Polyangium mundeleinium: one gene and its partner. The protein of the gene in region 1 interacts with the protein of each later gene in a pairwise test. Links are inferred from orthologs where the notes say so. Each region holds a gene or a part of one and is shown in the gene's direction. Other genes may lie near its edges. The genes, in order: dhaK and POL67_RS31700.

Region 1 (15,070 bases):
GCGGCCGTGTCGATGAGCTCGAAGTGCCCGCCGCCCGTCGCCAGCAAATATCGCCGCTTCTGCGGCAACATGCAGCCGAGGTTGACGATCCCCACCGCCGAATCCTCGCGCGCGTCCGCATTGCATTCCGCGATGGCCACGCGCGGCGAAAGGCCGCCGAGCGCATCGTCGATGCGCAGGGTGTTTCCGAAACATCCGAATGGCTGGATCGTGGCGGAGGCCGAGCAATCCAGCGTGTCCTCGCTCCGGACGCAGCCCGCGGCGAGGAACGGCTCCACGTTGACCGCCGGCACGCGCGGCGGCGGATGCTGGATGATGACCGGATCCCGCGCCGACGCCTCCGCCGCGAAGCCCGTCACGAGACCGAGACCAAGCGCGAGAATCGGAAAAACGTGCTTCATGGTCATGCCCTCCCCGACGTACCTAAGCCCGTACGCCTGGGTGGCAAGCCGCCACGCGCCAGCCTCTTCTTCCCGTCAGAACCGCAAGACCCCATTCTCCAGCACGACGCCCGTATTCGCGCCCTGCGCCTTGACGAGCTCGATCCGCGTGCGGCCCTCCGACAGGAACATGGCCCCCCCGACGACCGACGCCGCGCCGAGGCCGAGCGTGATGAGGCCAATCGTGCGGACGGCCCGAACGCTCTTCATCGGATCCGTGTTGTCGGGTCTCGGGGTCGTGTCCATGGTGAAACTCGCAGCCGTGAACATGACGCCGCCGAGGCTGAGCACGCCGCCCATCGTCACGAGGAGGATGCCCGACGCGAACCGGGCCATGCTGGTGCCTTTGACGCGCGCCGTCACGTGGCCCGCCTGGGAATCGAGGCGGAAGGCCTCGGTCGGGAACATGCCGGGGGCGCTGATGAAGAACCGATGGCCGTCCCGCCCGTCGACGAGCCTGTCGCACGGCGCGCTGCACATGAACTTGGTGATCGTATTGGGTCCAGCGTACGCTTGCTGCTGGTAGCCGCCGCCGACCTCGCCGTCGATCCGTGCGAGCTCCACGTTGGGCCAATCCGATTCGATGTGGAGGAACGGCACGCCCTGCCCCGGCGCGAGCGGCGCGGCTGCGGCCGGCGCGGCGGCGGCCGGGGGCGCGGGGGCGGGGGCTTCCTGCGGGCCGCCCGCGATCTTGGCGATCTCGCTCCACGGGATGACGCTCTGCTCCCCCGCGACGATGACGATGACGCGTTGCCCCGGCTCGACGTTCACGAGGGTGCCGCGCATCGTGCTGCCATTCTTGAGCTGAATCTCGGCGGGCCCCGTGGTCACCGAGCCCGCGCCCGGGACCGAGACCGAGACCGGGGCCGCGGCCGGCGCTGCGGCAGGGCCCTCGTCCGGGACCGGGCCCTCGTCCGCCCGCGCCACACCTGCGGAAGAAGCGCCCACGAGCGCCACCACACCCACCCACCGTGCAACGAAGCTCATGGGTCCTTCATAGAGCAAACGAGCGCGCGGGTGAAGAGCGCACCGAGCAATCCGAGGCATGTTTCTTCCCTGGGCAACACGGGCCGCCGGCGTTAGGGCCCAGGCGAGGGGGTGGCTGCATGAAAGCCGTCGTGTTTCACGGGGTCGGCGACATCCGGCTGGATGACGTCCGCGAGCCGAAGATCAAAGAGCCGACGGACGCGATCGTGCGCCTGACGGCGAGCGCGATTTGCGGGACCGATCTGCACTTCGTCCGCGGGACCATGTCCGGGATGAAGCCGGGCACGATCCTCGGGCACGAGGGGGTCGGGGTCGTCGAGGAGCTCGGCAAGGACGTGCGCAACCTGCGGAAGGGCGACCGCGTCGTCGTCGCCTCGACCATCGCCTGCGGCACCTGCTCGTATTGCCGAGCCGGCTACCAGTCGCAGTGCGACAAGAACCCGAATGGCAAGCAGGCCGGGACGGCCTTCTTCGGCGGGCCCATCCAGACCGGCCCGTTCGACGGGCTCCAGGCCGAGTTTGCCCGCGTCCCCTTCGCGCACGTGGGCCTCGTCAAGCTGCCCGACGGCGTGAGCGACGATCAGGCGATCCTGCTCTCGGACATCTTCCCCACGGGGTATTTCGGGGCGGAGATCGCCGAGATCACGCCGGGCGACACCGTGGCCGTCTTCGGCTGCGGGCCCGTGGGCCTCTTCGCGATCGTGAGCGCGCAGATGCTCGGCGCGGACCGGGTCCTCGCGATCGACACCGTCCCCTCGCGCCTCGACATGGCGCGGGCGCTCGGCGCGGAGGTGATCGATTACAACGAGGAGGACCCGATCGAGACGATCCAGCGCCTCACCGACGGGATCGGCGTGGACCGCGCGATCGACGCCGTGGGCGTCGACGCGAACCGCCCGCACGCGGGGCCGGCGAAGGTCAGCCGCGAGGACAAGAAAGAAGCCGATCGAATGGTCGAGCAGGTGGCGCCGAGGACGAACGAGGACGGCGACAACTGGCACCCGGGGGATGCCCCGTCGCAGGCGCTCACCTGGGCCGTGGAGGCCCTCGCGAAGGCCGGGACGTTGTCCATCATCGGCGTCTATCCGCCGCAGATGAAATGGTTCCCGATCGGCATTGCCATGTCGCGCAACCTCACGGTGAACATGGGCAATTGCCCGCATCGCCGGTTCATCCCGAAGCTGCTCGATCTCGTCGCGAGCGGCGTCGTGGATCCCACGAAGATCCTGACGAACCGGGAGCCGCTCGTCTCCGTGATCGACGCCTACAAGGCATTCGATCGGCGCATGCCGGGCTGGGTCAAGGTCGAGCTCGCGCCGCCCTCCGCCCCTGCGAAGAAGGCGGCCTGATCGGGGCGCGGCTCGGCGGAGACGCCGAAGAGCGCGAAGTTCAGCACGAACATGATGGCGCCGAAGAAGTGGAGGCCGAGGAAGACGGCGATCCCGACGTGAAGCGAAAGGATCGCCGCGAGCCACAACCTCCGCGTGCGCTGCGGCCAGATGAACACGCAATACCCGAGCTCGACGGCGAGCGTGCCGAGGCAGGCGAGCTGCGCGATCGCGGGATAGGACGCGAGCCACGACATCTCGAATTGTTTGCAATCCGGGAACGAAAGGGCCCGGAAGAGGAGTTCTCCGTCCCACCAGTCGATCCCGGAGGCCTTCTCGAGGCCGCTGGCGAGGTACGAGATGGCCATGTGAATCTGCATCACGCGCAGCCCGAACCGCGCCGCGGACGCGGACGCGGACGACGGACGGAAGAGCATTTCATCGAGCGAGATCGCACGGCCGGCAGGGACCCAGATCAGATAAAACAGGAAAATGTGGGCGTACCGGTCCACCCCGTAGCCCAGCGGATCGGCGCTGAGCATGAAGGTCCAGTGGAGAAACCACGCGAGCAAGGCGGCGAGCCGCGTGCACAGGCCGACGGCGAGCAGGGCGAGGGCCACGACGTAGGCGGCGCCGAGGGCGCGAATGCCGCTCCCTTCGTCGAGCCCGAGTGAGGAGAGCCCTGCGAGGAGGTCGTGGACACGCGGCCCGAACGAGGCGCCCGAGGCGCCCGAGGCGCTGCCGAAGCCCTGGAACAGGCCGTCGCGCGAGAACCAATCGACGATCTCGGGGCGAAGCGTGGCGGCCTGCACGAGCAGCACGAGCGCGAGGCCGATACGCAAGACAGCGAGCGGCCGCGCCGTGGCCGGGGCGAACAAGAAGGCGTCGAGGGCGCTGCGCGCGCGTGCCTTCACAGCCAGCTCATCGAGGATCGACCGTTCCATGATGTCCCCCTGTCTCACCGGGATCCGCGCTTGAATTTCGCCTGGTAGATCGGCTTCATGCTCGGCGTGCGCCCGTTTCGGTGCTCCTCCATCGAGACCGATTCGAAGTCTTCGACGCGCACGACGACCTCGCGCGCCTCCGGGTTCCGTTTGAAAATCTTCGCCGCGAGCGCCGTGGCGAGGGTGCGCCGATGCTCGGGATCGTCGTACTGGAACTCGGCCGCGACATGGGAGAGGCGGAGGTCGACCTCGCGGCTCCCGCCCGTCTCGAGGGTGGTCGTCGTCCTGCGTTCCTCGTGATCGATCACGTCGAAATGGAGCATGAACTGGTCACGCGCCACGGGCGCGAAGAACCCGTACCCCGTTCCTGCGCCCGAGAGGTCGCTGTAGTGAGAAAGGACGCGCCCGATGGGCCCGACATGGCGCAACGGAACGTCCGAGGCTCCGAGCGTCACGAGGAGCAAATGAGCGGCGGCAAGCCCGATCAGCCATCGGCGCGGCACGGGGCGCATGATCGACTCCTTCCAACCAAACGCCGCCCACCGGATCCCCGGTGGGCGGCCTTCATGGACTGCTTGTTCGTCCGGGATCTGCGTCAATCTCAGCGATAACGGTCGTAGCGACGGTCGTAGCGACGGTCGTAGCGACGGTCGTAGCGACGGTCATAGCGACGGTCGTAGCGACGGTCGTAGCGATCGTCGTAGCGACGATCGTAACGACGATCGTAACGACGATCGTAGCGACGATCATAACGACGGTCGTAACGACGATCCCACGGTTGGGTGCTCAGGGCATCCTCGGATTCGTCTACGGCTTCGTCGGACTCGTTCAAGGCATCCTCGGACACGCCCACGTCCTCGTCGACGAGCTCCGGTGCCGGCGGCGGGATGTCCGCCCGGGCCACGGACGGCGCCGTGACCCCGGCGAGCCCCGCGCCAAAAACGCCTACCACGAGGAGAGTACGAATGAAATTCTTGACCATGAATCCCCCTTCCAGTCCGGAACGTGCGGTCGTCACACCGAACGGCAAGGGTCGCATGGGCGAAACGCTCGCATCGAGGCTTTGCCGTCTTGATTCTCCGCCCCCGCCTCTCTCCCAGCGCCTCCGTTTTCCGCTCGCGGGCCGCTCCCCTCTTTCGGTATCCTCCGCGCGATGAAGAAGCTCCTCAACGCGCCTTCCGATCTCGTGAAGGAGGCCCTCGCGGGCATGGCCCTCGCGCACCCGGACCTCCTCCGCGTCCACGTCGACCCGGCTTTCCTCGTGCGCGCCGACGCGCCCGTGCGGGGCAAGGTCGCGGTGCTCTCCGGCGGCGGCAGCGGGCACGAGCCTTTGCATGGGGGGTTCGTCGGGCGCGGCATGCTCGACGCCGCGTGTCCCGGCGCGGTGTTCACGAGCCCCACGCCGGATCAGATCCTCGAAGCCACGCGCGCCGTCGACGGCGGCGCGGGCGTCGTCCACATCGTCAAGAACTACACCGGCGACGTCATGAATTTCGAGATGGCCGGCGAGCTCGCGCGCGACCTCGGAATCACCACCGAGACCGTGCTCGTGAATGACGACGTGGCCGTGGAGAACAGCCTGTACACGGCGGGGCGCCGCGGTGTCGGGACGACGGTGCTCGTCGAGAAGATCTGCGGCGCCGCGGCCGAGGCGGGGCGAGCCTTGGCGGACGTCGCGGCCCTCGGCCGGCGCGTGAACGAGCACGGGCGCAGCATGGGGATCGCGCTCAGCCCGTGCACGGTGCCGCATGCGGGAAAACCCTCGTTCGAGCTCGGGCCGGACGAGATGGAGGTCGGGATCGGAATCCACGGCGAGCCTGGCCGAAGGCGCGCGAAGCTCGAATCCGCCGATCGAATCACGGAAATGTTGATGGAACCGATCCTCGACGATCTCCCGTTCCGGGCTGGAAAGGACGTGCTCCTCTTCGTCAATGGCCTCGGCGCCACGCCGCTCCTCGAGCTTTACGTCGTGTTCCGCAAGGCGCACGAGATCGCGACGGCGCGGGGCCTCCGTGTCGTGCGCAGCCTCGTCGGGCCGTACATCACCTCGCTCGAAATGGCGGGCGTATCCATCACCCTCCTCCAGGTCGACGAGGAGATGCTTCGGTCCTGGGACGCGCCCGTGCACACGGCGGCGCTGCGCTGGGGGGTGTGACGTGGAAAGCGGAATCTTGAACGGGGACACCGTGGTCCAGTGGATCGAGCGCGCGGCCGAGGTGATCGGGGAAAATGAGAAAACCTTGACCGAGCTCGATGCGGCCATCGGCGACAGTGATCACGGGGCGAACATGGCGCGCGGCTTTTCGGCCGTGCGCGGCAAGCTCGCGGAGCATTCCCGAGACGATGTCGGCGCGATCCTGAAGACCGTGGGCATGACGTTGCTCTCGACCGTCGGGGGCGCGAGCGGCCCGCTCTACGGGACCTTGTTCCTGGAAGCGGCGAAGGTAACGGCGGGAAAACCGGAGATCGATCGGGCGACGATCCTGCAATCGCTCGCGGCCGGGCTCGCGGGGATCCAGAAACGTGGGAAGGCCGAGCCGCTCGACAAGACGCTGGTCGACGCGCTGGGTCCTGCGATCCGGGCCTTCGAGGGCGCGGAGGGGGTTTCGCTCGCCGAAGCGCTCTCGCAGGCGGCCGAGGCGGCGCGGCAGGGAGCGGAGGCGACGATTCCGCTCGTGGCGCGCAAAGGACGGGCGAGTTATCTCGGGGAGCGGAGCGCGGGCCATCAGGATCCGGGCGCCACGTCGATGTGGCTCCTGCTCCAGAGCCTCGCCGAGGCAGCGGCAGAATGAGCCAAACGACGGTCGGGCTCGTCCTCGTCTCCCATAGCCGCGCGCTCGCCGAGGCCACGCGCGCGCTCGCGACGCAGATGACGGGCGACAGGGTGGTCATCGAATGCGCGGCCGGCGTCGGCGAGGCGGGCGAGGCGCTCGGCACCGATGCGACGGCCATCCTGGCGGCGCTCGAACGCGCGGCCGGCGAGAAAGGCGCGCTCGTCTTGATGGATCTCGGCAGCGCCCTTTTGAGCGCCGAGACCGCGCTCGATCTCGTGGATGCGTCGATCGCGGCGAAGACGCGGCTCTCCGCAGGGCCCTTCGTCGAAGGCGCCGTCGCCGCGGCCGTGCGCGCGGCGGGCGGTGGGACGCTCGACGAGGTCGCGGCCGAGGCGCGGCGGGGGCTCCTGGCCAAGGAGGAGCAGCTCGGGGAGGCCCCGCCCGCGCCCGCGCCCGCGTCGGTCGACGAGAGCACGGAAAACGTGTTTTTGGAGGACGCCGTCATCGGCGACGAGCACGGTCTGCATGCACGACCCGCGGCGCGGCTCGTGTCCTGTGCTTCCCAGTTCGACGCGAAGGTCGCGATCGAAAATCGAACGAATGGAAAAGGGCCGCGCGCGGCGGACAGCGTCGTCCTCCTCGCGGGGCTCCAGGCGCGGCGGGGGGATGTTCTACGCATCGCCGGTTCGGGGCGCCAGGCGGAGGCCGCCGTCCGCGCAATCGCAGCCCTCGTGCGCACGTTTGGCACGACGCCCGACGCGCCCCCGCCGCCGGCACCTGACAAGACCACGAACGACCGCGGGATCCCCATTGCGCCAGGTGTTGCCGTGGGACCGTGTGTCCGCCTGGAACGAGCCGAGATCCGTTTCTCGCATCCCTTCACCAAAAATCCCCCCGCGGAGCTCGATCGGCTCACGGCCGCGCTCGACGAGGTCGAGGCGGAGATCCGCGGCGCGTATGGTCGTGACGACATGGCGACCCTGCACGCCACGTTGCTCCGGGATCCCGTCATCCTGCAAACGGCCCGCGAGCGCATCACCAAACAACATCAGAATGCCGCTTCCGCCTTCCACGAGGGGATCGAACGCGCGGCCATGGCCCTCGCGAGCGCGGACGACCCTTACATGCGCGCTCGTATCGCTGACCTGCGCGACGTCGAGCTCGCCGTCTTGCGCGCGCTCGGCGCCGCGCCCGCGGCCGTCCTGCCCGAAGGCCCGCCGGCCCTTCTCCTCGCCGACGAGCTTTTGCCGAGCGAAGCCGCGCGCCTCGACCCCGCGCGCGTGCTCGGCGTCGTCGACCTGCGTGGCGGCCCGACCTCACACGCCGCGATCCTCCTGCGCGGCGCCGGCATTCCCGCCGTCTTCGGAGCCGCATCCCTTTTGAAGGATCTTCCCGCATCCCCTGCCCGCCTCGGCCTCGATGGATCGACCGGCGAGGTGTGGATCGATCCGGGTCCCGAGCGCACGGCCGACCTCGAACGCCGCCGCGCCGAAGAACGGGCCGCGCGGCTCTCCGCGGCGGCCTTTCACGGCAAGATCACCCTTCCCTCGGGCCCGACGGTCGAACTCTGGGCCAATGCCGCGAGCGCGCTGGAGGCGCGCGCCGCCAAGGAAGCAGGCGCCTTCGGGATCGGCCTTTTGCGCACGGAGATGTTTTTCCTCGACCGCGACGACGCGCCCGGTGAGGACGAACAAGCCGACCTTTATGCCGAGGTCCTCGCCGCCTTCCCCGGCGCGCCTGTCGTGATTCGTACGCTCGACGCGGGCGGCGACAAGCGATTGCCATGGCTGCACGTTCCCCCCGAGGAAAACCCTTACCTCGGCCTCCGCGGCATTCGCCTCTCCCTCGATCGGCCCGACCTGCTGGAGACGCAGCTCCGCGCAATCCTCCGCGCCGGGCGGGGCCGGGACGTGCGGATCATGATCCCGATGGTATCGACGGTGACCGAGATCGAAGCCACGAAAGCGGCCCTCGCGCGTGCCGCGCGCACGCTCGACGCCACGGGCAAACCGTATCTCTGGCCCGTTCCGCTCGGCATCATGGTGGAGGTGCCGGCAGCGGCGCTGCTCGCGGATCAGCTCGCCCCGCACGTCGATTTCTTCAGCATCGGGACGAACGATCTCACGCAATACACGCTCGCGGCCGAGCGAGGTCATCCGAAGCTCGCCGCGCTCGCGGACGCGGGACATCCGGCGGTGCTGGATCTCGTGAATCGGGTCTCCCAAGCGGGACGAGCCGCAGGGCGCGCCGTCTCCGTCTGCGGCGAGGCCGCGGCGGATCCAAAGCTCGCGGCGACGTTCGTCGGGCTCGGCATCACGCGGCTCAGCATGGGCCCGGCGGCCCTTGCCCGCGTCGCCGCGGCGCTCGTAGCGGGCGCCGAGATCGGATAACGTCTCGCGCGATGAACGCCCCCCGCTACGCGCTCCCCCGCTCGTTCCTTCCGATTCGCAACGCCCACCTCGCCGGCAAGAAGGCCGCTGGCGTGAAGGAGGTCCTTCCCGCCGGCGAAATCGTGATCACGACGGGGCGCCTCGTGGCCTGCGATCCGCTGATGCAGCCCGAGCGGCCCCCCTTCGAGCGCCTCCTCGCGCCGGGGAAATACCCCGTTCACCTCTTCGTCGCGAAGGAAGGCTCGGTGATCGGATTCGCCGAGATCCGATTGCGAAAGACGGCCATCGACCATTTCGAGCTCGCCACCCTCGCCGGGCAGGATGCAACGACGCTGGGCGAGGGGCGATTCTTCGGCTATCCGGTCGACGCGGGGCTCGGCTGCTTCGCCGACGAGGCCGCCCTGCGTCACCTCCGCAATGCGGACGCCGCGCGCCAGAAGGCGGAGGGGCCCTCGTATGGGAGCTACTACGACGTCGTGAGTCCCGAGCTCCGCGCGAATGGGGACCGGTGGGTCGATCATCGGCCCCAAGGGAGCACGAGCGAAAACGTGATGATCTTCCGCTCTGGCGACGGCGACGGGACCTATGCGACCTACTTCGGCCTCGATGCCGACGGCGAGGTGGCGTGTGTCGTCACGAGCTTCAACGTATTCGCGGAGCCCATCTCTCCGGAGCGCAAGCTGCGGGACCTCACCGAAGTCTTCGCGCCCTTCGTCACCGCCATCGAGCGGGACATCGGCGCCTTCCTGCAATCGAAGGGGTTTTCAGGGCCGAATACGGCCTACAAGGTGAAGTCGGACGGGGGCGAGCTCGATCTCACCTACACGCGCGACGGGCTCGCCTTCCAGGTGCGCACCACGGCGCTCTACCAGTCGGTATTGGACGCCCATTTCCGCTGGACGCGCGGGCGCGCCACGCTCGACGTGGGCAACGAGCACACCAAGGCGGGCGTCAAGCTCGGCCTGCCGAGCGCCTTCGCCGTCGGCAACGCAGCGTATACCTACGCCACGAAGATCGGGGCCTCGTACGGGGCGCACTGGGACGTGCTCGAACCAGCCGTGCTGGGATACCTGCCGATCAAGGCCCCAAAAGCAAGCAAGCGCTGACCACCAGGCTCGTCCTGATCCGGATCCTCTTGCAAGACGTTTGGGCATCCCCGCGGTGGTTTTTTTCACGCTCCGCCAGGAGACTTGAGCGAGGCGAGCCAGGCCGCTTGAAACCCCCGTCCCTCCGCGCGTTCGCGTCCGCTTCCGTGGGCGCACCTCCGCGTGAGGTCGCCTCCCCGCCCGGCCCCGCCGCCTCCCCCAACGGTCCCCTCGCCTTCCCGTTCGGTTTCCAGACGTCACACCGTGGGCTACGCTTCGCCCATGCCGTCGTACGCCCATCTCGTCGCGCGAGTGCGATGTCCTGGATGCAATGTCGAGATCACGAGGCGCCCCAAAGACCTGATCGCATTCCAGTGGGGCTACTGTCCCAGCCGTCAGCCCTGGGAGGATCTGTTTTATCACATCGGCGATGCGCTCCGCTGGAGGCTCGACGATGAGGGCCAGATCCGACCGTGGGTGTATTTCGAGGGCGCGCTCCAGGCGGGCAACCTCGGCGATCCCTTGTTGCGCGATCTCCTGGTACGGGGCCTCAACCTCAACGGGCTCGACATCGAATGCGCGGCGTGCGGCGCGAGCGGTGTCGCCATCCGCATCCGCGACGGCCGCATCGTCGGACTCGAGGCCGCACGCGCGGACTGCGACGTCGCGGTCATCGGCCGGGACGGGCAGATCCACCCGTGTCCGGACCTGGATGACCCCCCCATGCCGATCCTCCAGGTCCGGAGCCGGGTGCTGGCGACCTGCGAAGGTACGGTGATCCCTGGCATGCACGCCCCGTAGGCACGGGCCGGGCGCCGGGGCCTATTTGCGCCCCGCTCCCGCTTTCACGTCGCGCGCCGGGGGCGCAAACGGCGGCACCTCGAACTTGGGGAGCGGCAACGTCACTTCGGCGGGGAGTTCCTCCTTCTTGCCTGTTTTGAGGAATTCATACACCGCCTGCTTCACCGCCGGCTCCCCGCGAAGCTGATAAAACGTGCCGTCGTGGCCGGCGCGATGGACGACGATCGCATGGCCGTTCGGAAAGTAAGGCTTGAGGCCCAGGGTATTTTCGACCGGCGTCGAGGTATCCCAATCCCCATGCACGAACACGACCGGGATCGGGCTCTCGACCGGCTCACGTAGCGCGTCGCCCATGTCGCGGGTAGGCCAATCGGGCGCGGAAGCGATGTTCGATTCGAAGTTCCATGTGCCCAGCATCTCGACGGCCGGATCGGTCCGCAGCTCTCGTTCGCGCGCGGCCGTGACGCCCAGGCTGCTGTCGACCAGGGGTCCGATGAGCTTCGTCTTGCTCGCTTTTCGATCTTCGAAGACCTCGCGTGCCCAGGCCTCGTAGTGCCCGTGATAAAGCGACAAGATGAACGCAGGCCATTGCTCGCCTTCCTGCGTATGCGACTGCAGGGCGAGCTGCAGGTCTTCCGCCCCGAGAACCACCGTGTGCTCTCGACCGGCCTCGTCCTTGACCTGCAGGTGCACCGATTTCTCGGCGAAACGCCGACGCAGCACGCGCACGGCTTCCATGACGCCGCCCGCGGGTAGATAGGGGGCGAGCCCAGGATCCCGGTCGGCGTCGTTCGCGATACGCTGCAGCGCCGCGAACACGTGCGAGGGCATGTCATAGCCGTTGTTCAACGGCTCCACGCCCGAGAGCACCGCGCGCGCGACGATGTCGGGATGGAGTCGCATCACCGCGAAGCTCCACTGGGAGCCGAAGCTCCCTCCGAACAGGCTGATCTTGTCATACCCGAGCGCCCGGCGAAGATCGTCCACATCGGCGGCGAGCTCGCCGATGTCGTAGCCCGAAAGGTCCTTGTCGGGGTTCGCCGCAATCGCCGCCTTGGCCAAGGCCCGCATGGCCTCGGTATCCGCGCGCGCCGAACCGGGCTGATCCAAGGGCAAGCCTTCGCTCATCGCTTCGAGCATTTCGCCCCGGCGTGTATACCCGCGCTGCTCGATCACGACCAGGTCCCCCACGGCCCCGAAGGTCAGCCAGGATCGCAATCGGCTCTTCGCGGCCGCGTCGTCGTCGGTGAGCGCGCCGAGCACGCTCAGACCGGGGCCTCCCGGCAACCAGAAGACAGGCGGCGCGCCGGTGGAACGCGGCGCCTTGATGCGGGCAAACCCGACGCCAATCAAACGGCTGCCGGGGTTTCGCCTGTTCTCGGGCACGATCAACGTGCCGAGCTCGTACGGCACATCGGTGCCGTTCTCACTCTTGACGGTCCCCCGCTCCACGACGATCTCACGGGGCTTCGAGGGGACCGCCGCGGATACCGGCGCCGCGGCCGGCAAGGACGAGGATTGGGGCGTCTGGCTTGCGGAATGGCAGCCAGCCGTGAGCAGGGCGGCGGCGAGGACGAGGGAGCGGGCCATGAGGACACGCCCTACCACGCGTCCCCCGGGGCAGGCAATCGCCCCAGCGCGGAAATGGCGGTCAGCCGGTACCTGTGCTCCCCGCCCATCCGCGCAGGGACGGCGCGCTTACCTCCGATTCTGGATGCTCGAACCCTTCGGGATCATGTCCTCGACCCCGATCCCAAGACCCATGGCGATCCGGACGCATGTCGCGATCGTGACGTTGACGCGCCCATTCTCGATGCTGGACAGGGCGCCCTTTCCGACGCCGCTCGTCTCGGCCAGGTCGGCCAGCGACATCTTTCGGTCGAGGCGCAGCTCCCGCACGCGCGCGCCGAGGGCTGTGAGAAGCGGATGGGTCATTGAGCGGGCTCGAAAAACCGGTATCCTCGGCGCGAGAGGTCCCATGCGCCGTGGTGTCTTCACCTCGTCCCTGCTGCCACTGACCCTTCTCTTCTGCGCTTCGCCCGCGCGTGCGCTGGAGTTCCGCGTCTGCGTCAAGCCGCCGGACGTCCCGCCCGGCCTGACCCAGTGGGCCTATGAGCAGGGGTCGGCGAAGGTGTGGACCACGCGCAGCCGGATGGAGTTCGCGCGGAGGGTCGAGGGGCGCGCCACCTTCATCTTTGACCCCCATGCGCCGCCAGAGAGCGTTCGCATTTTGCCCATCCCGTACAACGCGCTGAAATGCCCGCCGCCTCCGAAACCGGCGCCGGCGAAGGAGCCGCCCAAAGAAGAGAAGAAAGCGGAGGACGGGAGCACGAGCAAAGCGCCTGGCAAGCGCGGCGGTGACGAGGAACGTAAAGGCGGCGACGACGAGGGCAGCGTCGAGAAGCGCGTCGAGAAACATCGCGTTCCGCAGCCGAAGGAGGGCCCGCCGCCTCCGCGTGCTTCGGCCCCGGCACAGCGGCAAGATCCTGTTTTGCCGCGACAAGGTGTCCTGTCGAGCGAGCCGATCCTCCCGCAGCGGGAGGCGAAGTGGGCGGACAAGGAGCACGGGCTCGTGGATCGAGGCGGCGCGCTCCCACAGCTCGTGGACACGGCGGACCGCAAGCCGTTGAACGTCACGTCGTGCGAACAGACGAAGGAGGGCTGCCCGGCGCGGAAGGAGAAGACGCGGCACGGGGCGATCCTGGAGCAGGTGGTGATCGCGGGGGCGATCTTCAACCTGCAAATGAACGAGGACCTCCATCGGCCCGACGGGAAGGAATACGGGATCGTCGGTGGAATGAACGCCGACGGTCCGAACGACCCGAGGCTCCAGGCGGCGGCCGCGGCGGTGATGTTCTCGCCGGTGGCGATGGCGCTCGGCAACAAGTTCATGAAGGCGGCGGCCGAGGCGAGCAAGGCGGGGGAGAAGCTCGTCCTCAAGGATCTGAGTGAGCTGTCGGAGGATGCGGCGGAGTACCTGGCGAAGGAGTATGGAGAGGAGCTGACGCAGGCGCTCGCGGAGGCGGGCGTGGTCGGGCCGTTTCGGGTGATGCAGAAGTTCACGCTGGGGTATGAACGGAAGTGGCAAGCGCACCATATCTACGAAACGGCGAGGATGATCGAGGCCGGCCTCGATGCCCTGGATGGACCGGCGGTGATCCTGTCGAATGAGGCGCACACGGTGATGACGAACAAGCTGCGCGACGCTACGACAGGCATCGGTCGCGACCAGCTACCGAGGCTCTGGAATGCATACAAGAAAGTCTACGCGGATTGTCCCCATTGGCTCAAGGCGATCAAGCATTACTTTGATTGACTGGTTGGGTGAACCGGACATCGAGCGATGAAAACCAAGGTAAAAATATCTTTCCATGGCCACCATGTCCCAGGGGGAGAGCGGACGATCCTCGTTCCGGCGGGCTGCGGGCCTGATGTCGTCACGGTGCACGATTACAAGGCTCTACGGCAGGTTCTCGTCGACGTCATCATGGACGTTGACGACGCTCGTCTGCCTCTCCTCCTCCAGCTCCTCCTCGCCTACAAGGTCGAATGGTTCGAGGATCGCTGGGACGAGTACACGGACGACGACTTCGAGTCCGCGCATTTGATCCTCGTGACCGATACCTTCGAAATCTGCGTTCTCGGAGGCCCGCGGTTCGGCACGGATTACGACCTGTCGAATGCGTGCCCCGCGTGCGGGGCGGGGATGCGGCAGACCTCGGCGTACGTGCTCGATGGTGCCGACGCCGAGAGCATGGGAAAGCTCGGAAAGTTTCGCGCCGTGGATAGCTACAGCGACATCCTGGTCGACCATCGGCTGGCAGAGACCCTCGAAGGCGCAGGCCTCTCGGGGCTCTCCTTCCGGAGCGTCTACACCCGGCAGAAAGACATGCGTCAGATCAAGCTGCCCTGGCGGCAGATGTGGGCGTCCCACATGCTGCCCCCCATGTCCCGGCGGTCGACGGGGGTCTCCTGGGACCGCGTGTGCAAGTCGTGCGGGCACAGCAAGGTAGAGATGACGCACCCAGGGCCCCTGCGCGTCGCCTACCGCGCCCAGGATCTCGCCGGGGCCCAGGACGTGAACCGGATGTGGGAGCACTTCGGTCTCGCGCGGTGGAACGGCGACCTGAAGACAGCCGTACTCTCGCAACCCAGGTTCCTCGTCACCCCCAAGGTCTGGCGTATCTTCCGCGACGCGGGCGTGAAGGGGTTCCAGTGGTTGCCCATCCGCGTCGTCGAGGACGAGTGACGGGTCGGCAGCGCAGGCAGCATTCCACGTCGCCCGTCGCATCTCCCTTGCCCCCTCCCTGCCAACCCCTGT
Region 2 (15,189 bases), 2.7 Mb from region 1 along the record:
CGCGCGCGACGGGCTGGCCACGCGCGAGGTCTGCTTCGGTCGGCGCGAGCGTCGGCACCGGCGCAGCGGCCTCTTCCGGACGCGCACCGGGCGCGCCGGTGCCGTTTCCATTCGGCGCCGCGGGCTGCTCTTCGCCTTCGTCCGCGCCTTCCTCGGCGCTTTGTCCCGCCGCACCTTTCGCCGCTGCGGGCGGCGCTGCGCCTGCGGGCGGACCCCCTTGCGCGAAGGCCACCCGAGGCGAGATCCCAACGATCGTGAAGACGACCAGAAGGGCGCTCGTCCACAGGAGCCGGAGCCGGCTCGTTAGGCGGATGGGTGGGGTGGGCATCGTAAACAAGGGGCGCCTCCCCGTAGCCCAGCGGGCCAGAGGTCTCAAGGTGGGAACCACTGGTTTTCCATGTCCATGTGTGGACGGTAGGGCGCCCGGGACGCGGGGCGTCCGTCGGAAGGAGGCCGGATCGATGGGGACGGGGCCTGATTCGCCGGCAGAATCCCTTCGGACGAACGCGTTTCAGGGCCGGCGTGCCCGCCCCGTCCGTGCCGCCGTGGCTTGACCGATCGGCGCTCCGTGGGTAATGGCATCCCCCTGCCTGCGGTCCACTGAACGCGGGTACACCGTCGATTCCTGGGGGGCACGCGCTAGCCGAGGCGGCGGCGCGTGGCCTCCCCACCCTGGAGATAACGCCCGTGCCCCCTGCCCAGCAGGTTCCGTTTCCCCTCGATGGCGAGGGTGGTCAGAAGAGGCCTCGGCGCGCCCCCAAGACACCGGGCGGGAGCGAGCCGCCGCCGCCTCCCCCTGTGCCCGACACGTCACTCGCGGACGAGGCGCAGCGCAAGTACCTGAACTACGCGCTGAGCGTCATCACGTCGCGCGCGCTTCCCGACGTGCGCGACGGCCTGAAGCCGGTGCAGCGCCGCATCCTCTACGCGATGCTGCACGACCTGCACCTCGCCCCCGACGGGCGCTTCCGCAAGAGCGCGGCCGTGGTCGGCGACGTGATGGGTAAGTACCACCCGCACGGCGACACGGCGATCTACGACGCGATGGTCCGGCTCGCGCAGGACTTCGTGATGCGCGCGCCGCTCGTCGCAGGCCACGGCAACTTCGGCTCGATCGACGGCGATGCACCCGCCGCGATGCGTTACACCGAAGCGAAGCTGCGGCCGCTCGCGATCGAACTGCTCGGCGAGCTCGGCAAGCGCACCGTGGAGTGGCGGCCGAACTACGACGGCACGAAGAACGAACCGGTCATCCTGCCGGCGCGCTTCCCGAACCTGCTCGTGAACGGCTCGCAGGGCATCGCCGTCGGCATGGCGACGAGCATCCCGCCGCACAACCTCATGGAGGTGCTCGACGCCTGCATCGAGCTCTCGAACCAGCGGGATCTGCCGGTGAGCCGGCTCTTGAAGAAGATCAAGGGTCCTGACTTCCCGACGGGTGGACAGCTCCACGCGACGAAGGAGGAGCTCGAGGCGGTCTACACGACGGGCCAGGGCTCGCTGAAGCTACGCGGCGAGTGGAAGATCGAAGAGGACGACTCGAAGCGCGGGCCCTCGTTCCTCGTGGTCACGTCGATCCCGTACGGCGTCGAGCGCAAGGCGATCGTCGAGAAGATCGCCGAGGTGATCCTCTCGAAGAAGCTGCCGCCGCTGCTCGACGTGCGGGACGAGTCGACGGACCTCGTGCGCATCGTGCTGGAGACGAAGCGCGGGACGGATCCGCAGCTCGTGATGGCGTACCTCTACAAGAACACGCCGCTCGCGGTGCACGTGCCGGTGAACCTCACCTGCCTCGTGCCCACGGACAACCCCGACGTCGCCGCGCCGAAGCGCCTCGGGCTCGACGAGATCCTGAACCAGTTCCTGACGTTCCGGTACTCGACGGTGACGCGGCGGCTGGAGTTCGACCTCGGCGAGCTCAAGGCGCGCATCCACGTCCTCGAAGGCCTCGAGATCGTCTTCGACGCGCTCGACGAGGTGATCGCGATCATCCGCAAGAGCGAAGGCAAGGCGGACGCCGCGAGCAAGCTGATCAAGCGCTTCAACCTCTCGGAGGAGCAGACGGACGCGATCCTGGAGCTCCGCCTCTACCGGCTCGCGCGGCTGGAGATCCAGGTCGTGCGCAAGGAGCTCGCGGACAAACGCGCCGAGGCCAAGCGCCTCGACGCGCTGCTCAAGAGCGACACGAGGCGCTGGGACCTCGTGCGCGACGAGCTCGCGCAGATGAAGGAGAAGTACGGCGATCGTCGTCGTACAAAGATCATGGGCGCGGTCGACGAGCCGGAGTTCCAGGCCGAGGACTTCATCGTCGCAGAAGACGCGAACATCGTTTTGAGTTCCCAGGGTTGGGTGAAGCGCGTCCGCGAGCTCAAGGACCCGTCCGCGACGCGCCTGCGCGAGGGCGACAGCGTGCTCGCGGCCGTCGCCGGCTCGACGCGCTCGGCCGTCGCGTTCTTCTCAAACCTCGGCGCCTGCTACGTCTGCCGCATCCACGACATCCCGCCCTCGACGGGCTACGGCGATCCTGTCCAGAAGCTCTTCAAGCTGGCCGACGGCGAGCGGATGGTCGCGATGATCTCGCTCGATCCGCGCGCGCTCGGCGAGGAGCTCTCTGCGCCCACCGAGGGCGCGGCCGAGCCCGAGCCGCCCTTCGCGCTGGCGCTCACGCGCGGCGGCCTGGCTTTCCGTTTCTCGCTCCGCCAGCACCGCGAGCCGAGCACCCGCGCGGGCCGCAAGTTCGCGAAGCTGAACGAGGGCGACGAGGTCCTCGCCGTGCTGCTCCCGAGCGCCGGCCGCACCGTCGTGTGCGTCGCGAGCAACGGCTTCGCGCTCGGCGTGCTCGTGGAGGAGATCGGCGTGCTCTCGGGTGCAGGCAAGGGCGCGATCGTGATGAAGATCGACGAGGGCGAGCGTGTCGTCGGCGCGATGCTCGACGATCGTGACGCCATCGAGGTCGAGACCGAGAAGGGCAAGGTCGCGCGCGAGTCCGTGCAGAAGGTTCGAGGCACGCGCGGCGAGTTCGGCCGGCAGGTCTTCCCCAAGAAGGACCGCGTCGTCCGGCTCGTCCTGCCCCCCGTCGCGACGCCCGTCCTCGGCAAGCCCGAGGAGGAGAGCTGATCCATGGCAACGACCGCTAACCCGCAGCCCGCCTCCGGGTCGCGCTACACCGCAAAGGACATCGAGGTCCTCGAAGGCCTCGAGCCGGTGCGCAAGCGCCCCGCGATGTACATCGGCGGGACCGACACGCGCGGCTACCATCACCTGCTTTGGGAGATCGTCGACAACGCGGTCGACGAGGCGATCAACGGCCACGCCAAGCGCATCGAGGTGACGCTCGACGCCGATCGGCGCGGCGCCACGATCGCCGACGACGGCCGCGGCTTCCCGGTCGACGTGCACCCGAAGTACGGCAAACCCGCGCTCGAGCTCATCCTCTGCACGCTGCACGCCGGCGGCAAGTTCGCGAGCTCGAACTACAAGGTCTCCGGCGGCCTGCACGGCGTCGGTTCGAGCGTGGTGAACGCGCTCTCCGTCGAGCTCGACGTGAAGGTCCTCCGTGACGGCTTCGAGCACGTGCAGGCCTTCAGCCGAGGCACGCCGACGGGCAAGCTGAAGCGCGGCGCCCCGACCCGCAAGCACGGGACGGTGCTGCACTTCCGCCCCGACCCCGAAATCTTTGGGGACAAAGCATCGTTCGACGCGGACACCGTCAGGGAGCGCCTCGAAGCGAAGGCCTACCTGCACGGCGGCCTTCTCATCATCTTCAAGGACCAGGCGACGGGCGAGACCGTCGAGCTCGTGCACCCGAACGGGATCGTCGACTACCTGCCGAAGCTCGTCACGCAGCGAGGCAAGCCCGCGGTGCACGCGTCGATGTTTCACGTCGCGAAGGACGGCGACATCCGGCTCGAAGCCGCGCTGCTCTGGACCGAGTCGCCCGAAGAGTCGGTGCGCTCCTACGTGAACGGCATCCCGACGCACTCGGGCGGCTCGCATGAGAGCGGCTTCAACACCGCGATCGTGAAGGCCGTGCGCGCCTTCATCGAGGCCAAGAAGATCCAGCCGAAGGGCGTGACGCTCACGGCCGAGGACATCCGCGAGGGCATCGTCGGCCTCCTGTCGATCTACATCCAGGAGCCGCAGTTCCAGGGACAAACCAAGGATCGGCTGAACAACGCCGAGGCCGGCCCCGCCGTCGAAGGCATCGTGCGCCCCGCGCTCGAGCAATGGCTGCTCGAGAACGGCACGGCCGGCGAGGCGATCGTGATGCGCGCGATCCTGGCCGCCCGCGCCCGCGAAGCCCGCCGCGAGGCGACGCAGCAGGTCGTCCGCAAGACGGCCGTCTCGCACCGCCTGAACCTGCCCGGCAAGCTCGCCGACTGCAGCTCCACCGACCCGAACGAGAGCGAGCTCTTCATCGTCGAGGGCGACAGCGCAGGCGGCTCCGCTAAACAGGGCCGCGACCGACGCACGCAGGCGATCCTGCCCCTGCGCGGCAAGGTGCTGAACGCCGAGCAAGCCTCGACGTCGAAGGTGCTCTCGAACAAGGAGCTCCAGGACATCGTCAGCGCGCTCGGCTGCGGCTTCGGCAAGGACTTCGACGCCTCGAAGCTCCGTTACGGCCGGATCTTCCTGCTGATGGACGCCGACAGCGACGGCCAGCACATCGCCACGCTGCTCCTCACGTTCTTCTACCGCCACCTGCCGGGCCTCATCCGCGGCGGCCACGTCTACCTCGCGCAACCTCCGCTCTACCGAATCGACGCGGGCAAGGAGACGCACTGGGCCCTCGACGAGAAGGAGCGCGACCGCATCCTCGTCAAGCTGCCCAAGGGCCACAAACCGGAGATCTCCCGCTTCAAGGGCCTCGGCGAGATGCCCGCCGAGGACCTCAAATCCACGACGCTCGACCCGCGCCGCCGCCGCGCCCTGCGCGTGGTCATCGAAGGCGAGCTCGAGACCGATCGCATCCTGAACGAGCTCATGGGCAAAGACGCCTCGGCCCGCTTCCGGTTCATCATGGACCGAGCCCAAAGCGCCGAAATCGACGTCTGATCCCGGGCCTGCCCCGCCCCTGCCCCGCCCCTGCCCCCCTCCCCTCACCTCCGCGGTTCGTCCCCACGCACCACCGGTGCGTCCGGGATCACGCGCGCCCGCCGCTTGCGCAATCCTCGCCCCAACGTCGAAGCGCTGCGACGGTCATCCGGAGCCGAACCTGCGCGAGTTGAGCAGACTCGGCGCAACACGAGATCCACCCGCTCATACGCAGGATTAGGCCCGAGCGCCGAGACCCGCAAGGGTCGGAACGATGCTCGGCGGGCCTCGCCACACCGCCAAAGATCCGCCAGATCCGCGCAAAATCCCGGCACATTTGCGTTCCCGGTCACCACGCAAACCTGAGCCTGAGCCCACAGGCGGCGTTATGCGCATCCGATATTGGTATGCCTATATGGTAAATTCAGATACCAGCCCCACCCCCTGATGACCTTCGGCCCGAGGGTTGCAAAGGCAGAACATCGAGTTGCCGTCACGGCGCCGCATGCAGCGGCGAGAGTCCCCGTGGCAAGGAGAGGTTCCCGTGAGCGATGCGCTTTCTTTGACGATGCTGGACGCACCCTCCGCCGCCCGTATGCCCTCGGCCTCGCACATGCCGCCATTTGCGGTTCGCCAGGCCCCCATCACCCAAACGCTGCCGAAGATCCCCGCTCCGCAGCCGTCACAAATCATCCCGAAGAGCACGCCCGAGCGCATGCGGGTCGCCCGCGAACGCATCCGGGCCGCCGCAGAAGCCGGTCAACGAATCCGCTCGTACGAGGTCGCTCTCGACCTCGACCTGTCCGAGTTCCACTTCGCCCGGCAGTTCCGCGCCGCCTTCGGTCGCTCTCCTCACGTGTTCTACGATGAGGTGCGCGCCCAAAAAGCCCGCGAGCTGCTCACCGAAGGCATGAGCGAAGGCGACGTCGCCCGCCGCATCGGCTTCCGCAGGCCCGCCGAGCTGCGTGCCCTGCTGTCGAAGCGCTGAGCCGAAGTTGCTCGTTCAACGTCTCGCCGGTGATCCGGCTTCTTTCCTCACAACGTAGCGCCGGGGTTTCACCCCGGACCCGACCAGGGGCTCTCCGCCCCTGGACCCGGACCAGGGCAAGCCCTGGACGCGGGGCGACAGCGCGCGATGCGCGCTGTCGACAAGGAAGACGTTCCCAGCAAATAGAGCAGCGCTGCTGTCTCGACTGGCAAAATCGTGGAGGGTCTTGCCACGGACCCGTCGGAAAAACCGCGCCTCGCGCGGTTTTCCGCCCTCGGTCCAGGCCGTGCCTGGTCCGGGGTGAAGGGGGCGGACAGCCCCCTTCCGGGGTGCGGGGTAGAGCCCCGCTCATCCGCGCGGACGACGAGACGCGGCGCTGGCTCCGCTCTGCGGAGCGGGTGTCGCGGCGTCAGCGGGCTGCGCGACGAAGGACGCTGACGCCGGGCCAGGTCTTGCCGCGATCCGTGACTTCCCACTCGTCCGCGCCGAGAAACCGGCACTTCGCGCCGTCGAACATGCCTCCGCTCGCTCGAAGCGTGAAGGCGTCGCCGGACTCGCCTTCCACCTGATACGGCGCGCTTTCGTCGGGCGTCTTTGAGGTCCGCACGCTCTGCGCATCCTTGTCGAACCCGATGCGCAGCGACTCGAACAGGTCCGCCATCAGCGGCATCGCCTCGTTCGGGATCGGGTGATCCGACGTGTATCGGACGATCTCCCACGTCCCCTGAAGCTTCTTCTTCACACCCACGAGCTCGGGCTCGGCGGGTTTGTCCGCCTCGATCGCCGCGCCCGTCGATGGCCCTTCCACGGCCTGCCCACTGCCACCCGCGCAGCCCACGAGGAGCGGCACGAACATGATCCCAAGGCGAAAGCGTCCCACGATCCAGGAAGGTACGCCGACTTTGGGAGTCACCTCAAGTCTGCCGCGAACCAACCCCGATCCGCTGGTGCTGGAGCGAAGGCAAGCTCGCCCGGACGTGCGCGAGGTACGCCGGATCGAGCGTGCCGACGACGATCCCCTCCCCCTCCGAAGCCTGCGCCACGACCTCCCCCCAAGGGTCGACGATGCACGACTTGCCGTACGTCTTGCGCCCCTTCGGATGGCTCCCCCATTGCGCCGCCGCGATCACGTAACACTGCGCCTCGATCGCTCGCGCACGCAGGAGCACGTGCCAGTGGTCCTTGCCCGTCGCGAGCGTGAACGCCGCCGGCACGAGGAGCACCTCTGCGCCACGCGCGACGAGCTCGCGATACAGCTCGGGGAAGCGCAGATCGTAGCAGATGGAGAGGCCGATCCGCGTGCCTGCGACGTCGACGACGACGGGCTCGTCGCCCGGCATGCACGAGGCCGACTCGCGGTAGCGCTGGCCATCCCCGACCTCGACGTCAAACATGTGGATCTTGCGGTACCGCGCGACGATCTCGCCCGACGGCGCGACCGCGGCGAAGGTGTTGTGCACACGCTTCGGATCGGACGAGCGCTCGGGGAGGCCGCCCGCGAGGATCCAGACGCCGTGTTTCGTGGCGTTTTCTGCGAGGAACGCGCGAATCCGGCCGCCGTCCGTGGCGTCGAGATCCTCGGCGACGCGCAGCCGCTCGTCGTCGTCCCCGCCCATGAACGCGAAGTTCTCGGGCAAGACCACGACCTTCGCGCCGCGCGAAGCAGCCTCGGCCACGAGGCGCCCGGCTCGGCCGAGGTTCTCGACGAGATCCGCTTGGCTGTTCATCTGCACCGCGGCAGCAACAAGAGGCTCACGCATGCGGGGAAGCCTACCTCGCGCGACGTGTCGCGTGTCGAACATGAGGTTCGTCCACTGAAATCGACCAGAGCGCGCGCATGCCCCTTCCCGACCTCGGATGGGCCGCTATTCTGCGCGCCGCATGGGGCCCCTCTCGTACCTGCCGCGGTCGGTTCTCGGCGTGGCGCAAGAGATCGTGCGGCACCTCCTCAAAAGGCCCGTGGTCGGCGTAGCCGTGGCCGCCCGGACGGAGGACGGGAGGTGGCTGCTCATCCGCCGCGCCGATACGGGGACCTGGGCGTTGCCCGGCGGCACGGTCGAGTGGGGCGAGACCCTGCGAACGACGGTCGTGCGGGAGCTCGACGAAGAGGCCGGGGTCGACGAGGTGACGATCGGCCCGATCGTGGGCGTGTTCTCGCGGCCGGATCGCGACGTGCGGTTTCACGCGGTCACGATCGTGGTGTCCGCGCGCGTGGCCGAGCCGAGCCGACCGCCGAAGAACCCGCTGGAGATCCGCGAGGCGCGGCTCTTCCGCGACGAGGAGCTGCCCGCGCCGCTGGCGATGGGGATGGACGACATGCTCGCCGCCGCGCGGCGCGGCGAGGTGGTGTTCGAGTGACGTTCGGAGCGACTTGAGGGAGGACACGAGGATGACGCACCTGCACCACGGCTGGGACAAGCAGCCGGATCCGGCCGTGCGAGCGCGGATCGACGAGCTCGCCGAGCGGATCGAGCGCTACCGCGCGAGCTACTACGCCGGCAAACCCGACATCTCGGACGCCGCCTACGACGCGCTCGAAGACGAGCTGCGTGATCTCGATCCGACACACCCGGCGCTGGCGCGCGTCGGCACGCCGGTGGCCGTGACCGAGTGGGAAAAAGCTCGGCACGAGATCCCTATGGGCTCGCTGAACAAGGTCGTGAACGAGGCCGAGCTCGAAGCCTGGGCCACGCGCTGCGACGAGCTCGTCGTGAAGGAAGGCGGCAAGGCGATCTCGGACGATCTCTTCGTCGCGGAGAAGCTCGACGGGATCTCGATCGAGGTGATCTACCGCGACGGCAAGTACGCCGACGCGATCACGCGCGGTGACGGGATCATGGGCGAGCGCATCTCGCCGAACGTGGCCCGCATGCGCGGCGTGCCGCAGAAGCTGAAGGAAAAACTCACGCTCAGCGTGCGCGGCGAGATCATCCTCAAGCTGTCGGACATGAAGAAGTCGTTCCCGGGCGTGGCGAACCCGCGCAACGCCGCCGCCGGGACGTCGAAGCGCTTCGACGGCCAAGGCTGCGAGCACCTGACGGTGCTGTTCTACGACCTCGCCGATCACCTCGACATCACGACCGAGGAGCAGAAGATCACGTTCCTGCGCAAGCAAGGCTTCGGCACGCCCTGGACCGCGAAGGGCACGCTGAAGGACGTGCTCGGGATCTACCGGAAGTACTCGTCGGAGATCCGCGCGGGGCTCGACTACGAGATCGACGGGCTCGTGGTGCGCGCGAACTCGACGGCCGCGCAGACCTTGCTCGGCGAGGTGAACCGGAGGCCCCGCGGCGCGACCGCGTTCAAGTTCGCGTCGCAGGCGAAGGTGTCGAAGGTGGTGGAGATCCTCTGGGACACGGGCCCGAGCGGGCGCGTGACGCCGGTGGCGATCGTGGAGCCGGTGGAGCTCGCGGGCGCGACGGTGCAGCGCGCGAGCCTGCACAATGTGGGCAACGTGCGCGCGCTCGGGATCGGCGTGGGCGACGAGGTCCTGGTCTCGCGCCGGAACGACGTGATCCCGTACGTCGAAGAGGTGGTCGAGAAGGGCGGCAAGACGGAGCTGCCGCCGACGCGCTGCCGGCGCTGCGCGGCCGAGCTCGTGACGAGCGGCGAGTACCTGCTCTGCCGCAACCAGGAGTGCCCGGCGCTCGTCGAGGGCCGGATCCACAACTGGATCGACGCGATCGGCGCGCTCGAATGGGGCGACAAGCTGATCGAGCAGCTCGTCGAGGCAAAGCTCGTGAAGGAGCCGGGCGATCTCTACAAGCTGAAGCCGAAGCAGATCGCGGACCTCGAGCGGCGCGGCGACAAGATCGCGAAGAAGGTGCTCGACGAGCTGACGAGCCGGCTGCCGCTGACGCTGCCCGTGTTCCTGGCGGCGCTCGGCATCGAGGGGTTTGCGATCCAAACCGCGCGGCTGCTCGTGGCGTCGGGCTACACGACGATCGAAAAATTGCTCGCGGCGACGGAGCAGGATCTCGCGGGGATCTCGGGGCTCGGCCCGATCAAGGCCGGCATGATCGTGCGCGGGCTGCAGGGCCGCAAAGCCGAGATCGAGCGGCTGATCGCGCAAGGCATCGTGCCCGTGACGCAGGAGCAGGAAGGGCCGCTCGCGGGGATGTCGTTCTGCTTCACGGGCGCGCTGAGCCGCCCGCGCGGCGAGATGACGAACCTCGTGGAGACGAACGGCGGGCGTGTGCTCTCGGGCGTGACGAAGGAGCTCAACTACCTCGTGAGCGCCGAGGCGGACTCGACGTCGAGCAAGGCGCAGAAGGCGAAGAAGTACGGGACCGTGCTCCTCGACGAGGCTGGCTTCTTCAAGCTCATCCAAGACAAGGGCGTGAAGGTCTCCTGACCTCGCTCACGCCCACGCCCCGCTTCAACACTTGGAGCTACGCTCGGACAAGCCGAGCTACGCCCCAAACCCCCCTCACCAGTACGTATCCTGATCCTCGGTGACCCCGGCGAGCCGATCGAGGGTGATCGGCTCGCGCCCCGGCACGAGGATCCGCCCCGAGAACTCACCGGCGAGCTGAAGGAAACGCGAGCGGACGATCCCGAGGTCGTGGCGCTCGGTGTGAAGGCCGCTCGGCGTGAAGGTGAGATCGACGCGCTCGTCGGGCGCACGGACCTGCCAGCTCGAAAGAGGTCGTTCACGGTCAAACGAAAAACGGACCGCCGAGAGGGGCACGATCTCGCCGTCGATCCACGCGACACACTCACGATCCCCGACGAACCCCTCGGTGAGGTTCAAGGCGATGGGTTTGCCCTCGGCGGTGCGGCCGAGGCCAAAACCCCATCGCCACGCGGTGTGCCGTTCGAGCAGGCCCGCCGTGAAGTCGTACCCGGCGAGCGCTCCATCGAGCGAGAACTTGCGGCCCGCCGCGACGAGCGAGCCGTCCACCGAGAGGAGCGCGCGTTTCTCCGTCGTCGAGAAGAGGCCCTCCCGGAGCGCTGCGACCACCCCCAGCGCAGGCGGCGCCTTCGTGGTGCCGAGCCGCGCCTGAAGCTCGAGCCCCTGCATGCGTACGTCAATGGCGTAATCGCTCTGTCCGGCCGGTCTCGAAACAGAGAGGTGATTGGCACCGAGGTGGTAGGAGGCGAGGCAGCCTTCACCGCCGCTGTCGCCGATGAAGGCGCTGAAAGGCGGGCCCTTGGTGGTCTCGTCGACGAGGGCGCGGCCCTCGCGTCGATCCACGACGAAGGCGAAGGCGTTGGCGGCGTAGCCGAGGCGGATGATCGCGACGGCGCAGATGAGCTCGTCGGAGGCGATCGCCACGTAAAACCAGCGCTTTTCACGGCGCACGCGGGTGAGCGGGTTCTTCGCCGCGGCCCCGAAGGCGATGGGCGGCAGACCCCCGGCGTACGTGCCGAACCGAGGCCGCTGGGTGGTCGGGTCGAGGATCGCTTCGGGCGGAGTCCGGTGGATCTGCATCCACGGGAGAATAGCGAGCCCTGGGAAGACGGCACGGCCCTGTGCACGGCGCGAGAGCGCCCCCGCGGATCGCAGTGGTAGACTCGCGCGCCATGCAGGCCGCGATCGCGAACACGCCCCATCCCGTCAACGAACCGGTGCGTTCCTACGCGCCCGGGACGACCGAACGCGCGGAGCTCAAGGCCGCACTCGCGCGCATGTCCGGCGAGACGATCGAGATCCCGATGGTGATCGGCAAGAACCACGTGTTCTCGGGCCGCCTCACCGAGGTGCGCGCGCCGCACAAGCGGAGCCTGCTCCTCGCGCGTGCGCACGACGGAAATCGCACCGACGTGGCCGAGGCGATCGACACCGCGCTCGGCGCGTCGAAGATGTGGGGCGAGATGCCGTGGACGGCGCGCGCAGCGGTGTTCCTGCGCGCGGCGGAGCTGCTCGCGACGCGGTACCGGCCGCTGCTCAACGCGGCGACGATGCTCGGGCAGAGCAAGACAGCGCATCAAGCCGAGATCGACGCGGCCTGCGAGCTCATCGATTTTCTGCGCTTCAACGTGGCCTACGCGCGGCAGATCGCGACGGAGCAGCCGCAGAGCTCGCCGGGGACGTGGAACGTGATGGAGCCGCGTCCGCTCGAAGGGTTTGTCTTCGCGGCGACGCCGTTCAACTTCACGGCCATCGCGGCGAACCTGCCCGCAGCGCCGGCGATCATGGGCAACACGGTCGTGTGGAAGCCGTCGGCGAACGCGCTGCTCTCGGCGCACTGGATCATGGCGCTCTTCCGCGAAGCAGGGCTGCCCGACGGCGTGATCAACCTCGTGATGGGCGATCCGGCGGAGTTGACGACGGCGGCCCTGGAGCACCCGAGCCTCGCGGGCGTGCACTTCACAGGCTCGACGCCGGTGTTCCGGTGGATGTGGCGCAAGGTCGGCGAGAACATCGATCGGTACCGGACGTACCCGCGGCTCGTGGGCGAGACGGGCGGGAAGGATTTCGTGTTCGCCCACGCGAGCGCGGATCCGACGGCGCTTGCGGTCGCGCTCGTGCGCGGTGCGTTCGAGTACCAGGGACAAAAGTGCTCAGCGGCGTCCCGCGCGTACGTGCCGAAGTCGATGTGGCCTGCGCTGAAGGAGCGGATCGTGGAGCTCACGCGGATGATCCGCGTCGGCGACGTGGCGGACTTCCGCAACTTCATGGGCGCAGTGATCGACGGTCGCGCCTACGCGCGGATCACGAGCGCGGTGGAGGAGGCGCGTCGCGGCGGACGCGCGCGGCTCATCTGCGGCGGCGAGTGGAGCGACACGGAAGGCTTCTTCATCGAGCCGACGGTGATGGAGACCGAGGATCCGAAGCACACGTTGATGGAGACGGAGCTCTTCGGCCCTGTTCTGACGGTGTGGCCCTACGACGACGGCAAGGAAGACGAGGCGCTCGCGCTCTGCGACGAGACGAGCCCGTACGCGCTGACGGGCGCAGTCTTCGCCCGCGATCGGGCGTTCATCGAGAAGGCCAGCACCGCGCTGCGCCGCGCGGCGGGGAACTTCTACGTGAACGACAAACCCACGGGCGCGGTGGTCGGGCAGCAGCCGTTCGGCGGCGGGCGCGCCTCGGGGACCAACGACAAGGCGGGCAGCGTCCTGAATCTCTTGCGCTGGACGTCGCCGCGCTTGATCAAAGAGAACTTCGAGCCGCCGCGCGCCGTCCCCTACCCGTTCCAGTCCGAGCCGTAACGCGGGCGCTTCTGCGTCACTCCGGCATGGCCGGGCAAGCGCCGCCCTCGAGGGCGACGCACACGCCCTTCTCCTCCTCGTAGTACTCGGCTTGCTCCTCGTAGCAGTCGGCCTGGTCGGAGAGGGATGCGGCGTAGGCGGCGTCATCGGCCGCGAGCTCGAGGCACGTCGACGTGCAGAGCGTCTCACTCGCGCCGGGCTGGCAGAGCGCGTTCTTCTGGCAAATCGCGGCGCAACTGTCCTCGGGAGGACGATCGCCGCAAGCGCAGATCACGAAGGTCAGGAGAAGGGCGAAGAGCGTCGAAAGGCGCATGCGTCGAGGATAACGCAGGCGGGTTTTGGCAGAGCGCACCGAATGGTATACGGGCGCTCCGATGCGTACCCCGAGCCTCACCCTGGTCTCGCTCGCTCTCGCCCTCCTCGCCTGTGGTGGCTCGACGCCCGAGCCTGTGACGCCCCCGAACACGGACGCGGACACGGCGAAAACGAGCGTCGCTACGACAACGGAAAAGCCTGCGGATCCGCCGCCCGCGCCCGCGGCCAAGCCCGCGTTCGATCCGGTGGCGATGGGCATGACGCCGGACGGCGCGCGCAAGCTCTGTGATGAGCACCTCGCGAAGGCGAAGGGCCTCGCCGAGGACATCAAGGCGCTGAAGGGCGCGCCCGCGGACAAGCTCACGTTCGCGGCGACGGTGGGCCGCTTCGACGACGTTGTCCTCGAGGTCGCGAGCGCCGGAGAGTTCCCGTACCTGATGGGCGTCGCGCACCCGGACGCGGCGGTGCGCGAGGCGGCGAAGGCCTGTGAGCCGAAGACGGATGCCTTCCAGACGTCGCTCTGGCTCGACGCGGACGTGGCCGCGGTGATCCAGGCCTACGCGAAGAAGGGCGAGAAGCTCGAAGGCGAGCGGGCGCGGCTGCTCGCGGACGTGCTGCGCGATTTCCGGCGCAACGGGCTCGAGCTGCCCGCGGACAAGCAGGCGCGGCTGCGCGAGCTCAACGCGGAGATCACGAAGAAGGGCCAGGAGTTCATGTCGAACATCGGCGCTTCGACGGAGTGGATCGAGGTCGACGAGAAGGAGCTCGAAGGCCTGCCGAAAGAGTACGTCGCGAGCCACAAGCCGAACGACAAGAAGAAGGTCCGCATCTCGACGGACTACCCGGACTACTTCCCGTTCATCACGTACGCGAAGAACCGCAAGCTCGCGCTCGAGCTCTACGCGAAGTTCACGAACCGCGGCGGCAAGCAGAACGTGCGGCTCCTGGAGGAGCTGCTCACGCTCCGCACCGAGAAGGCGAAGCTGCTCGGCTACGAGACCTGGGCGGACTACGCGATCGAGCCGCGCATGGCGAAGAGCCGGAAAAACGTGCGCGAGTTCCTCGACAACCTCTCGGCTGCGCTGAAGGACCCGGTGAAGGTCGAGCTCGAGGAGTTGCGCAAGGAGCACGTGCGGCTCGGCGGGAAGAAGACGGACGTGCTCTATCCGGCGGATCGGTACTACCTCGAGGACAAGGTCCGGAAGGCCAAGTACAACTTCGACTCGCAGGCGCTCGCCGAGTACTTCGAGATCGGCGCGGTGAAGAAGGGCCTGATGGACACCACCGCGAAGATGTACGGGCTCGAGTACCGCGAGGTGCCGGCCGCGGCGTGGCATCCGGACGTGACGGCGTACGAGGTGTGGTCGAAGGGCGAGAAGATCGGGAAGTTCTATCTCGACCTCTACGCGCGCGCCGACAAGTACAAGCACGCGGCGATGTTCGGCGTGCGCACGGCGAAGCGCCTGTCCGACGGAACGTGGCAGCAGCCGATGGCGGCGCTCGTGTGCAACTTCCCGAAGACGGAAGGCAGCCAGCCGGGCCTGATGTCGCACGAGGAAGTGACGACGTTCTTCCACGAGTTCGGCCACGTGCTGCATCAGCTCCTCACGCGCTCGGAGCTCGCGACGTACTCGGGCTCGAACGCGGTGCGCGACTTCGTGGAGGCGCCGTCGCAGATGTTCGAGGAGTGGGCG

What was found.
Region 2: the proteins of dhaK (region 1) and POL67_RS31700 interact in binary tests that used the Escherichia coli proteins (3 or more experiments, as listed by UniProt). The link is inferred for Polyangium mundeleinium from one-to-one orthologs.

Annotation. Positions count from the first base shown.
Region 1 is NZ_JAQNDO010000001.1:5,239,921-5,254,990, reverse strand. The notes cover bases 4,051-6,853. They hold dhaK (dihydroxyacetone kinase subunit DhaK), read left to right. Parts: upstream 4,051-4,852; coding sequence 4,853-5,854; downstream 5,855-6,853. Other genes in these bases: ptsP (phosphoenolpyruvate--protein phosphotransferase), read left to right, coding at 6,488-6,853; dhaL (dihydroxyacetone kinase subunit DhaL), read left to right, coding at 5,856-6,491; POL67_RS20970 (hypothetical protein), read right to left, coding at 4,301-4,738; POL67_RS20975 (hypothetical protein), read right to left, coding at 4,051-4,211. Outside these bases: POL67_RS20995 (hypothetical protein), read right to left, coding at 1-401; POL67_RS20990 (hypothetical protein), read right to left, coding at 477-1,427; POL67_RS20985 (zinc-dependent alcohol dehydrogenase), read left to right, coding at 1,547-2,776; POL67_RS20980 (HTTM domain-containing protein), read right to left, coding at 2,692-3,699; more of POL67_RS20975, read right to left, coding at 3,714-4,050; more of ptsP, read left to right, coding at 6,854-8,863; POL67_RS20950 (DUF4241 domain-containing protein), read left to right, coding at 8,875-9,969; POL67_RS20945 (hypothetical protein), read left to right, coding at 10,231-10,749; POL67_RS20940 (alpha/beta hydrolase), read right to left, coding at 10,771-12,339; POL67_RS20935 (helix-turn-helix domain-containing protein), read right to left, coding at 12,448-12,684; POL67_RS20930 (hypothetical protein), read left to right, coding at 12,728-14,065; POL67_RS20925 (hypothetical protein), read left to right, coding at 14,192-14,998. UniProt on the Escherichia coli protein: Dihydroxyacetone binding subunit of the dihydroxyacetone kinase, which is responsible for the phosphoenolpyruvate (PEP)-dependent phosphorylation of dihydroxyacetone via a phosphoryl group transfer from DhaL-ATP.
Region 2 is NZ_JAQNDO010000001.1:7,960,451-7,975,639, forward strand. The notes cover bases 2,666-5,587. They hold POL67_RS31700 (DNA gyrase/topoisomerase IV subunit B), read left to right. Parts: upstream 2,666-3,120; coding sequence 3,121-5,055; downstream 5,056-5,587. Other genes in these bases: POL67_RS31695 (DNA gyrase/topoisomerase IV subunit A), read left to right, coding at 2,666-3,117; POL67_RS53790 (helix-turn-helix domain-containing protein), read left to right, coding at 5,579-5,587. In the rest of the region: outer membrane protein assembly factor BamA, read right to left, coding at 1-328; more of POL67_RS31695, read left to right, coding at 799-2,665; more of POL67_RS53790, read left to right, coding at 5,588-6,022; POL67_RS31710 (hypothetical protein), read right to left, coding at 6,432-6,878; POL67_RS31715 (carbon-nitrogen hydrolase family protein), read right to left, coding at 6,937-7,782; POL67_RS31720 (NUDIX hydrolase), read left to right, coding at 7,904-8,380; NAD-dependent DNA ligase LigA, read left to right, coding at 8,412-10,376; POL67_RS31730 (DUF2804 domain-containing protein), read right to left, coding at 10,452-11,456; pruA (L-glutamate gamma-semialdehyde dehydrogenase), read left to right, coding at 11,549-13,180; POL67_RS31740 (hypothetical protein), read right to left, coding at 13,197-13,493; POL67_RS31745 (M3 family metallopeptidase), read left to right, coding at 13,555-15,189. UniProt on the Escherichia coli protein: Topoisomerase IV is essential for chromosome segregation; it is the principal protein responsible for decatenating newly replicated chromosomes. It relaxes supercoiled DNA.